One region of the Peribacillus sp. B65 genome, then DNA from elsewhere that is predicted to be linked to it. Evidence: riboswitches for the same ligand, from Rfam matches in the RefSeq annotation. Region 1 holds a riboswitch; the other holds the start of a gene.
The links. A riboswitch is a leader RNA that binds a small molecule or an ion and turns the genes downstream of it on or off. The one in region 1 is predicted to bind cobalamin.
Positions count from the first base shown of each region.

Region 2: linked by a shared signal. The riboswitch ahead of ACSR9O_RS06390 ((2Fe-2S) ferredoxin domain-containing protein) and the one ahead of ACSR9O_RS11295 (ABC transporter substrate-binding protein) in region 1 are both predicted to bind cobalamin.

Region 1 covers NZ_CP195840.1:2,307,006-2,311,221, forward strand. Annotated here, with positions in the region: gene ACSR9O_RS11280 (acyltransferase family protein) at 1-498, shown strand, start outside; tRNA gene ACSR9O_RS11285 (tRNA-Arg) at 677-750, opposite strand; gene ACSR9O_RS11290 (polysaccharide deacetylase family protein) at 980-1,828, shown strand; cobalamin riboswitch at 1,915-2,089, shown strand; gene ACSR9O_RS11295 (ABC transporter substrate-binding protein) at 2,254-3,219, shown strand; gene ACSR9O_RS11300 (FecCD family ABC transporter permease) at 3,182-4,216, shown strand, end outside.
Region 2 covers NZ_CP195840.1:1,311,317-1,315,532, reverse strand. Annotated here, with positions in the region: gene cobJ (precorrin-3B C(17)-methyltransferase) at 1-1,326, opposite strand, end outside; gene ACSR9O_RS06390 ((2Fe-2S) ferredoxin domain-containing protein) at 1,341-1,709, opposite strand; cobalamin riboswitch at 1,862-2,051, opposite strand; cobalamin riboswitch at 2,254-2,449, shown strand; gene ACSR9O_RS06385 (hypothetical protein) at 2,433-2,591, shown strand; gene ACSR9O_RS06380 (energy-coupling factor ABC transporter permease) at 2,626-3,369, shown strand; gene ACSR9O_RS06375 (energy-coupling factor ABC transporter substrate-binding protein) at 3,371-3,682, shown strand; gene cbiQ (cobalt ECF transporter T component CbiQ) at 3,669-4,216, shown strand, end outside.

The DNA of each region.
Region 1 (4,216 bases):
TATACGGATGATGATTTGAAAGGTATCTGGGTCAATAATGTTCTCGATTATCTAAAGGATGCAGATGTAGATCTTGTCATTTCTCACGCCACAGCTTCTGATACGCCCAATAATAAAATACAACAACAGATGGTTGATCAGCTGCAGTATGTTAAAGATGAATATGGTATTGAAGTGTTAGCGGTTCGTGATGATCCAAGATATAGTTTTAATGTACTGGAATCATTAGAAACACATGGAATAGAAGAAACAACAAAAAAAATGAATTCAGTAGATAATCAGAAAGACGAAAGCTTTTGGAGACAATTTGAAAAAGAGAATAAATCATTGCATAAAATTGACTTAACAGATTACTTTAAAGTGAACGGTGAATTTCAGCCCATTATTGGTAATGTTATAATTTACCGGGACAATAGACATTTAACGAATACTTATTCTGAAAGTTTCGGACCTATTTTTGATGAAAAAATCAACGAGATAGGCTTAGATAGAAAGTAAGTATAGCTAAAGGGAGTTTTGTTTGGGTCTATTGGTTATCTTTATATGAAAAATCTGAGTTCTGTGTTTTACAGGGCTCGGATTTTTTTTTTATGAACTTGTCTAACCGCCCCATAAATCACAGAAAAAACCCTGTTACTACGCGGAAGAACCGCATTGTAACAGGGTTTTTAGTTAGCGTCCCAGATAGGAATCGAACCTACGACCTACAGCTTAGGAGGCTGTCGCTCTATCCTGCTGAGCTACTGGGACATATAAAAAAGTCGACGACTTATTTATTATATTTCTTATAGGCAAACTTTTCAAGCTAATAGCACATACTTATTAAAAAAAATCCTCATAAATGCTTAACAGGTCACTAAGCTCTCATCTTTCCCTTTTTTTCATTTAATGGAATACTTTATTAATCACTAGTTTTCTGGTACTATTTTACTATAAAAAAATTAGGAGAATGATAGTGGGGAAATATAGAGTATTAAGGATGGTTGCATTGCTGGGGATTTTGATTTTACCTGCATGCTCACAAGAGATTTTAGAAGGTATAGGCACAAAGACAGCTGCACCGATTGCGGAAGATGACATCGAAGTGGTCGAAGCGGCGGATAATGGGGCAGGGCAGGAATTGGAGGGCCAGATCGATACGGGAGACTGGATAACGGCCGAGCCCGCCGTCCAGCTTCCAATCTTGATGTATCACAGCATTTCTGAAGGTAATCGCCTTCGGGTTCCAAGTGAGGAATTCCGGTCACAGATGGCTTGGCTTCGGGAGAATGGCTACTATACATTATCTCCTGAAGAGGCATTCCTCGTTTTAACCGAGAATCGGATGCCAAGTGAGAAGTGTGTCTGGCTTACTTTTGATGATGGCTATACAGATAACTTCACGGAGGCTTTCCCGATATTAAAAGAAAATGATATGAAAGCAACTGTCTTCATGATCGGGAAGTCCATTGATAAAGGTCATCACCTGACTGAAAATCAAATGATGGAGATGAGCAGGAATGGGATTTCGATCGAAAGCCATACTATCAACCATTTGGAGCTGAACCGCATGACGGCAGAGCAGCAAGAGGCTGAAATGGTCCAGTCTAAGAAGCTATTCGACCGTATTCTCGACCAGGACACGACAGTGCTTTCCTATCCGGTTGGCCGGTATAACGAAGAGACTCTCAGGCTGTCAGATGAAGCCGGATACAAGATGGCAGTCACTACCGAACCTGGGGGAGCTTCAAGGGAACAAGGGATGCATGCCCTGCATCGAGTTCGGATTTCACCCGGTTTATCAGTCGATGGGTTTGCGTCATTGATTGAAAATGCTTCAAATCATTGAGCGTGGAAGGGTCATTTCGAACCTGTTCAGAAAAATCATATAATAATCGATTCTTACATGGTGTATAATGAAGGCAATGAAAATTATATACATATGAACGATTTGGTGTCGTAATGACTTAAAAGGGAAGCTGGTGAAATGCCAGCGCGGTCCCGCCACTGTATATGGGAGCTGACGGCTGTGTACCACTGTATGAAATATGGGAAGGTGCCGTCGACGATGACCATGAGCCAGGAGACCTGCCAAAACTCGTACACCTGTAACCTACGCGGATGGGAAGGTGTGTGGCAGACCCTAAGAAGTCCGTAGTGATATTGTTGCCATACAAGCACCTTCCGTTTAACGGGAGGTGCTTTTTGTTTTGGGGGCATCTTCCGGGATTATTGGGTGAAAGAAATTAAATAAAAAGATTGTGGGGAATGAAAATGAAGAAAATTTTTGGTCTGATATTGTTGATGTTGCTTACTGCAGGCATGATGGTCGGCTGCGGTGGAGCTACTGATGAAGGAAAAGAAAAGCAGCAAACGAAACATGCTCAACACGAAGCTTTCCCGATTACGATTAAAGATGCAACTGGGGAAAAAGTAACGATAGAAGAAAAACCGAAGAAAATCGTTTCGTTAATACCAAGTAATACGGAAGTGGTCTTTGCACTTGGTTTGGGTAAAAAGGTCATTGGTGTTTCCGATAATGATAATTACCCGGAAGAAACGAAAGAAATTGAAAAAGTTGGTGGAATGGAAATGAACACGGAGCTGATTGTCTCCATGAAGCCTGACCTTGTTCTTGCCCATGCATCAAGTGCCCATAATTCGAATGAGGGTTTACAGCAGCTTAAGGATGCTGGAATAGATGTCCTCGTAGTCAATGATGCACAAAGCTTTGACCAAGTCTATGAGTCTATTGAAATGATTGGACAGGCAACGGGTGAACATGACAAGGCAAACGAAATCGTTGCGGATATGAAAACGAAGCTTAAGGATATCGAGGAAAAAGCCAAATCCGTAAAGGAAGAGGATAGGAAGACCGTTTTAGTGGAAGTTTCGCCTTCACCGGAAATATACACACCGGGAAAAAATACTTTCATGAATGAGATGCTTACTATTATTTCAGCGGATAATGCTGCTGCTGACTTGGACGGTTGGGCAAAGATTGATGAAGAGTCGATGATTGCTGCAAATCCTGATGTCATCATTACAACTTATGGTTATTATACGAAAGATTCAGCAAATGAAGTGAAGGGCCGAAAAGGATGGCAAGACGTAAATGCTGTTAAGAATGGCCAAGTCTTTGATGTCCATTCTGACTTGGTGACCCGTTCCGGTCCACGCTTGATAGAGGGAGTAGAGGAACTTGCCAAATCAGTCTATCCGAACCAATTTAACAACTAAATGGACGTTTGCCTATTTGATTGCGTTTTTAATTTTGTTATTCGCAATGACGGTAGGCATTTCCTTTGGTTCGGTGTCAGTACCGATTCCCGTACTTTTACAAATAATCGGCAAGGAGATCTTTCATTTGCCGATTTCCGCTGATCCGGATGTGATGCTGACGAATATCGTGATGAACATCCGCTTGCCGCGTGTGTTGCTTGCGGGGTTGGTCGGGGCATCGCTGGCGATTGCGGGTGCGGCATTTCAGGGGCTGCTCCGGAACCCGCTCGCTGATCCTTACACATTAGGTATTTCATCAGGAGCATCGGTCGGCGCCGTATTGACAATATTCTTGAATATATCACTGCCGTTCATCGGTTTATACACTCTTCCGGCATTGAGCATTTTATGCTCAGTGCTCACGATGCTCTGCGTATTGACTTTTGCAAAAAAAATGGATCGATCGATGAAAGTGGAAACGATCATTTTAACGGGAATCATTTTCAGCTCGTTTTTAAGTGCCTTCATTTCATTGATGATTGCGCTGACGGGTGATGAATTAAGACAAATCATCGGCTGGCTGATGGGAAGCGTTTCAATGCGCGGATGGAATTATATTGCAATCATTTTGCCGTTTTTTATCATTGGTTCGTTGATCTTGATCATGAATACAAGCGAATTGAATGCGATGACTTTCGGGGAAGACCGGGCAAAACACTTAGGTGTGAATGTTAAGCGGCGGAAAATGTGGATCTTGATAGCCGGTTCGACATTGACAGGGGCAGCGGTAGCCGTTTCAGGGGCGATTGGCTTTGTAGGATTGGTCATTCCTCATTTTGTCCGAAAGATATGGGGACCTGATCATAAACATTTGCTTCCGCTGTCATTGCTGATAGGAAGCGGATTTTTAATTTTGGCAGACTTTGTAGCACGGACGGTCATTGCCCCATCGGAACTGCCGATCGGGGTTATCACCTCACTTATCGGGGCACCTGCATTTGCGCTGATTTTATTA
Region 2 (4,216 bases), 1.0 Mb from region 1:
ATTAAAACCGATGTTCAGTTCCTTGGGCATTTTCATTCCGCCAAGCACCCGGTGTATTTCGTCCGCATAAGGAATGGATTCCGCTTTTTCACCATCACAGAAATCACAGGCTTTTAATGTCAGTACATCTCCAATCGGCGACAAAAGAAAGTTTGCTGATTGCAATTTCCCCGTTATGACTTCCGGATCCGTTGTCGGAATCTTTAAGACGATTTTATGATTTGGCGTGTATTCCATCGTTCCCTTTTCCCCAACAACTTCCGCAAGTGTCATCATTTGTTTGGGAGTGAATTGTTTATTCGCCACACCTGGACTAACGGCAAGTTCGAATACCGACTCCATTTTTTGCTGAACAATCGGCTGAATGGATTGCTTAACGGTTTGACCCTTGACTCTTGACAGGGCCTCCATTGCCATTTCAAAGGAAGCTGGCTTCTTTTCTGGTGCTTTTGTAAGTAATCCAACTCCTCCAGCGGACTCGGTTAAGGCCTCTTGATCTAATGCCCACGGTTCCGCTTCTTTTTGCAGTCGCTGATGCGGCTTCAATGTTTGCTTTTCCGAATTCAAAGTATATTTTCTCTGATAGCCTCTTGGTGTGATGATTTTGTCATCATATAAAAAGGTGGATGAATTACCGATAATGACGGTGGTCAACATTCCAATATCGTGATTTAACATATCCTGCAAATTGGTTATGACAATATCCTGCCTATCGCGATAAGCACTTTTCACCAACCCGACAGGTGTATCCGGCGAGCGGTAGCGAAGGAGAATTTTCTGTGTTTCAACAATTTGCCGGGTCCGCCTGCCGCTGCGCGGATTATAAAGTGCAATGACAAAGTCTGCCATTGCAGCTGCTTCAACCCTTTTAGCGATCAGTTCCCAAGGAGTTAAATGATCACTGAGGCTGATCGTACACGAATCGTGCATGACTGGTGCCCCGAGTAAAGACGCACATGAGTTGATTGCAGAAATGCCAGGAATGACTTCAATGCCCACTCCAGTTTCTTCTTTCCAGCCTTTCTCAATCAATACTTCATAAACCAACCCTGCCATCCCGTAAACTCCGGCATCCCCACTGGAAATCACCGCCACTTTCTTTCCCAGCTCCGCTTGTTTCACTGCTTCCTGTGCACGTGATACTTCTTCAGTCATCCCCGTACTAATGATCGTTTGATCTGTAAGCAATCCCTGAATGAGTTCAACATAAGTTTTATAACCAATGATGTAGTCACTTTCTTGAAGGGCTTCGACGGCACGTTTGGTAATGTGTTCAAAATTCCCGGGCCCAAAGCCCACGACGAATAATTTACCGTTTGTACTCATTAAGACATCTCCTTTTACGCTTTGTTCTTTGAAATACCCGTATGAGCAGGAAAATCTGGATTAGGGGTCATTTCCCCATCATTGAATTGATAGATCATCTGTGGAACAAATTCACCATCATCGATATTACTGACGATTTGCCGACCGAATTCAGGCGTTTCCACTCGATACCAGTTTCCTTGGGGATAGGCAATCACAACGCAGGCATCCTTACATCTTCCGTTACAGCGTGTCCTGGTTGTATGGATTTTCAAATCAAGTCCCTTTGAAGTAATTTCATCGCGAATCGCTTGGGTTACTTCTTCCCCGCCCTTTTTCATGCAGCTGCTCCCATTACAAATCAACAGATGCGTATTTGTACCCATCAAGTTCCAAGTAGTCATCTTCTTCCTCCTGAGTTCAGGGAAAAGGCAAAATAAAAAACCTTAACATTAGAGTCAAGGTTTTAAAAAAACTATATGAATGAGAAGCCAAAGGCAAACATGCCAAATCCTTCCAAAATCGTCATAGTCCTTCTACCTTTCCCTCCGAAAAGTATCATGCAATTTTAAAAGCAGGTTTCCTGGCTTACGCTTCATTTTACTTTGTCCCTTCCCGGCATCATGCCAGTGGCTATCGACAATTTCATCAGCGTTTACAGTAGCGGGGGCTGCATCGGATTTTCACCGATTTCCCTATTATCCCTTGCTTATTCACACAAGGGCACTTTTAAAATGAAATATTTGGTTTTATTATACATTTCTAACTAACTTAATCTATCATATAACAACTTTATCAAAATTCAATAGTTTATTCCGACTGTTTAGAAAAGTTTAATAGTGTAAAACCAGTTAAAATCCTTTCCTTGCAACAAAATCCGTCCCGAAAAAAAAAGATAGTGTAGCTGAAATTATTTCTTTATGGTACACTATACGAGAATTTTCAAAATAATTACATAAGTTTTATGGTGTTGAATTTCTCGGAATTCAACTTAAAAGGGAAGCCGGTGAAAATCCGGAGCGGTCCCGCCACTGTAAAGGGAAGTCCTATTACTTTAACTTTAATCCACTGTCAAATGAGATGGGAAGGATGTAATGGGATGATGAACCAAAGCCAGGAGACCTGCCATGAAACGTGAAACTGTTTCAGCCTACGAGGATGGGCGTGCGGATCAGGCAGAATGGCCCATGATTGCTTCATGCTGCAAAATTCCTGTTCATTACGCACTTCTTTCCTTTGAGAGAAGTGCTTTTTATGTTGGGCGCCGCTTTTCTTCTCAAGATTGATCAGAAAAATTTAAAAGTATTGAAAGGAGAAAGAATGAAAAGAACCAATTGGAAAATTATTTATTTTGTCATCTTATTGCTTTTTATCCCGAACCGGGCAATGGCCATGCATATCATGGAGGGCTTTTTACCCATTGAATGGGCTATATTCTGGTGGGCCGTGACGTTTCCATTTTTAATCTTGGGTTACCGGTCCATTAGGTCCAAAGTTAGGGAAAATCCAGAAACAAAAATGATACTTGGCCTATCGGGCGCATTTGTATTTATTTTATCGGCCCTAAAGATTCCTTCCGTTACGGGAAGTTCTTCACACCCTACCGGAGTTGGTTTGGGTTCCATATTATTCGGACCATTGGCCATGAGTGTCGTTGGCTCCATCGTTCTGTTATTTCAAGCTGTTTTACTGGCCCACGGAGGATTGACGACATTAGGGGCCAATGCATTTTCCATGGCCGTTTGCGGACCGTTCATTGCTTACTTTGTCTTCAAGGGCGCAACTAAATTGGGGTGGTCTTTTTCACTTGCCGTTTTCTTGGCAGCTGCTTTTGGAGATTTAGGAACCTATGTGGTCACTTCCTTTCAACTTGCTCTTGCTTTTCCTTCCGAGGTAGGAGGGTTCATGGCCTCTTTCAGTAAATTTGCAGGTATTTTTGCCCTGACCCAAATTCCCTTGGCCATCAGTGAGGGGTTATTGACAGTCGTCGTAATGAATTTCTTGAAAAAATACAATCTAGGTGAATTGAAATTGCTGCGAGTTTTTTCTAAGGAGGCCCGTTAATATGAAAAAAAGTCTACTGCTGCTTTTCCTGGTTGTCATTCTTGCAACCATACCGTTAATCACCCAACAAGGAACGGAATTTGGCGGTGCCGACGGCGAAGCTGAGGAAGCCATCACTAAGATCCATCCGGAATACAAGCCATGGTTCAACAGTATATGGGAGCCGCCAGGTGCAGAAACCGAAAGCTTATTATTTGCGCTTCAAGCTGCAATCGGAGCCGGTTTCATTGGATACTTCATTGGCGTGATGAGACAAAGGAATAAGCAAACCAAACAAGAATTGACAGAAAAATCGAAGCATGTTACTCATTGATAAATATGCCTATTTCAATGGGCTAAAGGATGTTCATCCGTTGGAAAAGATGGTTTTTGCACTTTCCCTTTTGCTGTTTTCGTTAACGGTAAGGGATATGACCGTTTCGCTCATCACTTTTACGGTGATGAGCGCTTTAATCATTTTTGCGGCAAAAATCCCGCTTTCCTATTATCTGAAATTACTTCTATTGCCAGGATTTTTTATACTATCTGGAACAATTACCATCCTTTTTTCTTTCACAAGCGAATTTACTTCGATATCGAATATATGGTGGTGGTCCTGGAAGGTCGGGAACTGGCAAATATTCATCAGCGATGACAGCGTCGGTACAGTGTCCAATTTGATCACTGTTGTATTCGGCAGTATCAGCTGTTTATATTTCCTTACCTTAACTACACCCATTACCGTCATCCTATCCGTGTTGCGAAAACTTAAAGTGCCTTCCTTATTGATTGATTTAATAGAATTGACCTATCGCTTCATCTTTATTTTTTTAGATACAGCTTTGGCCATTCATCAAGCACAAGCTTC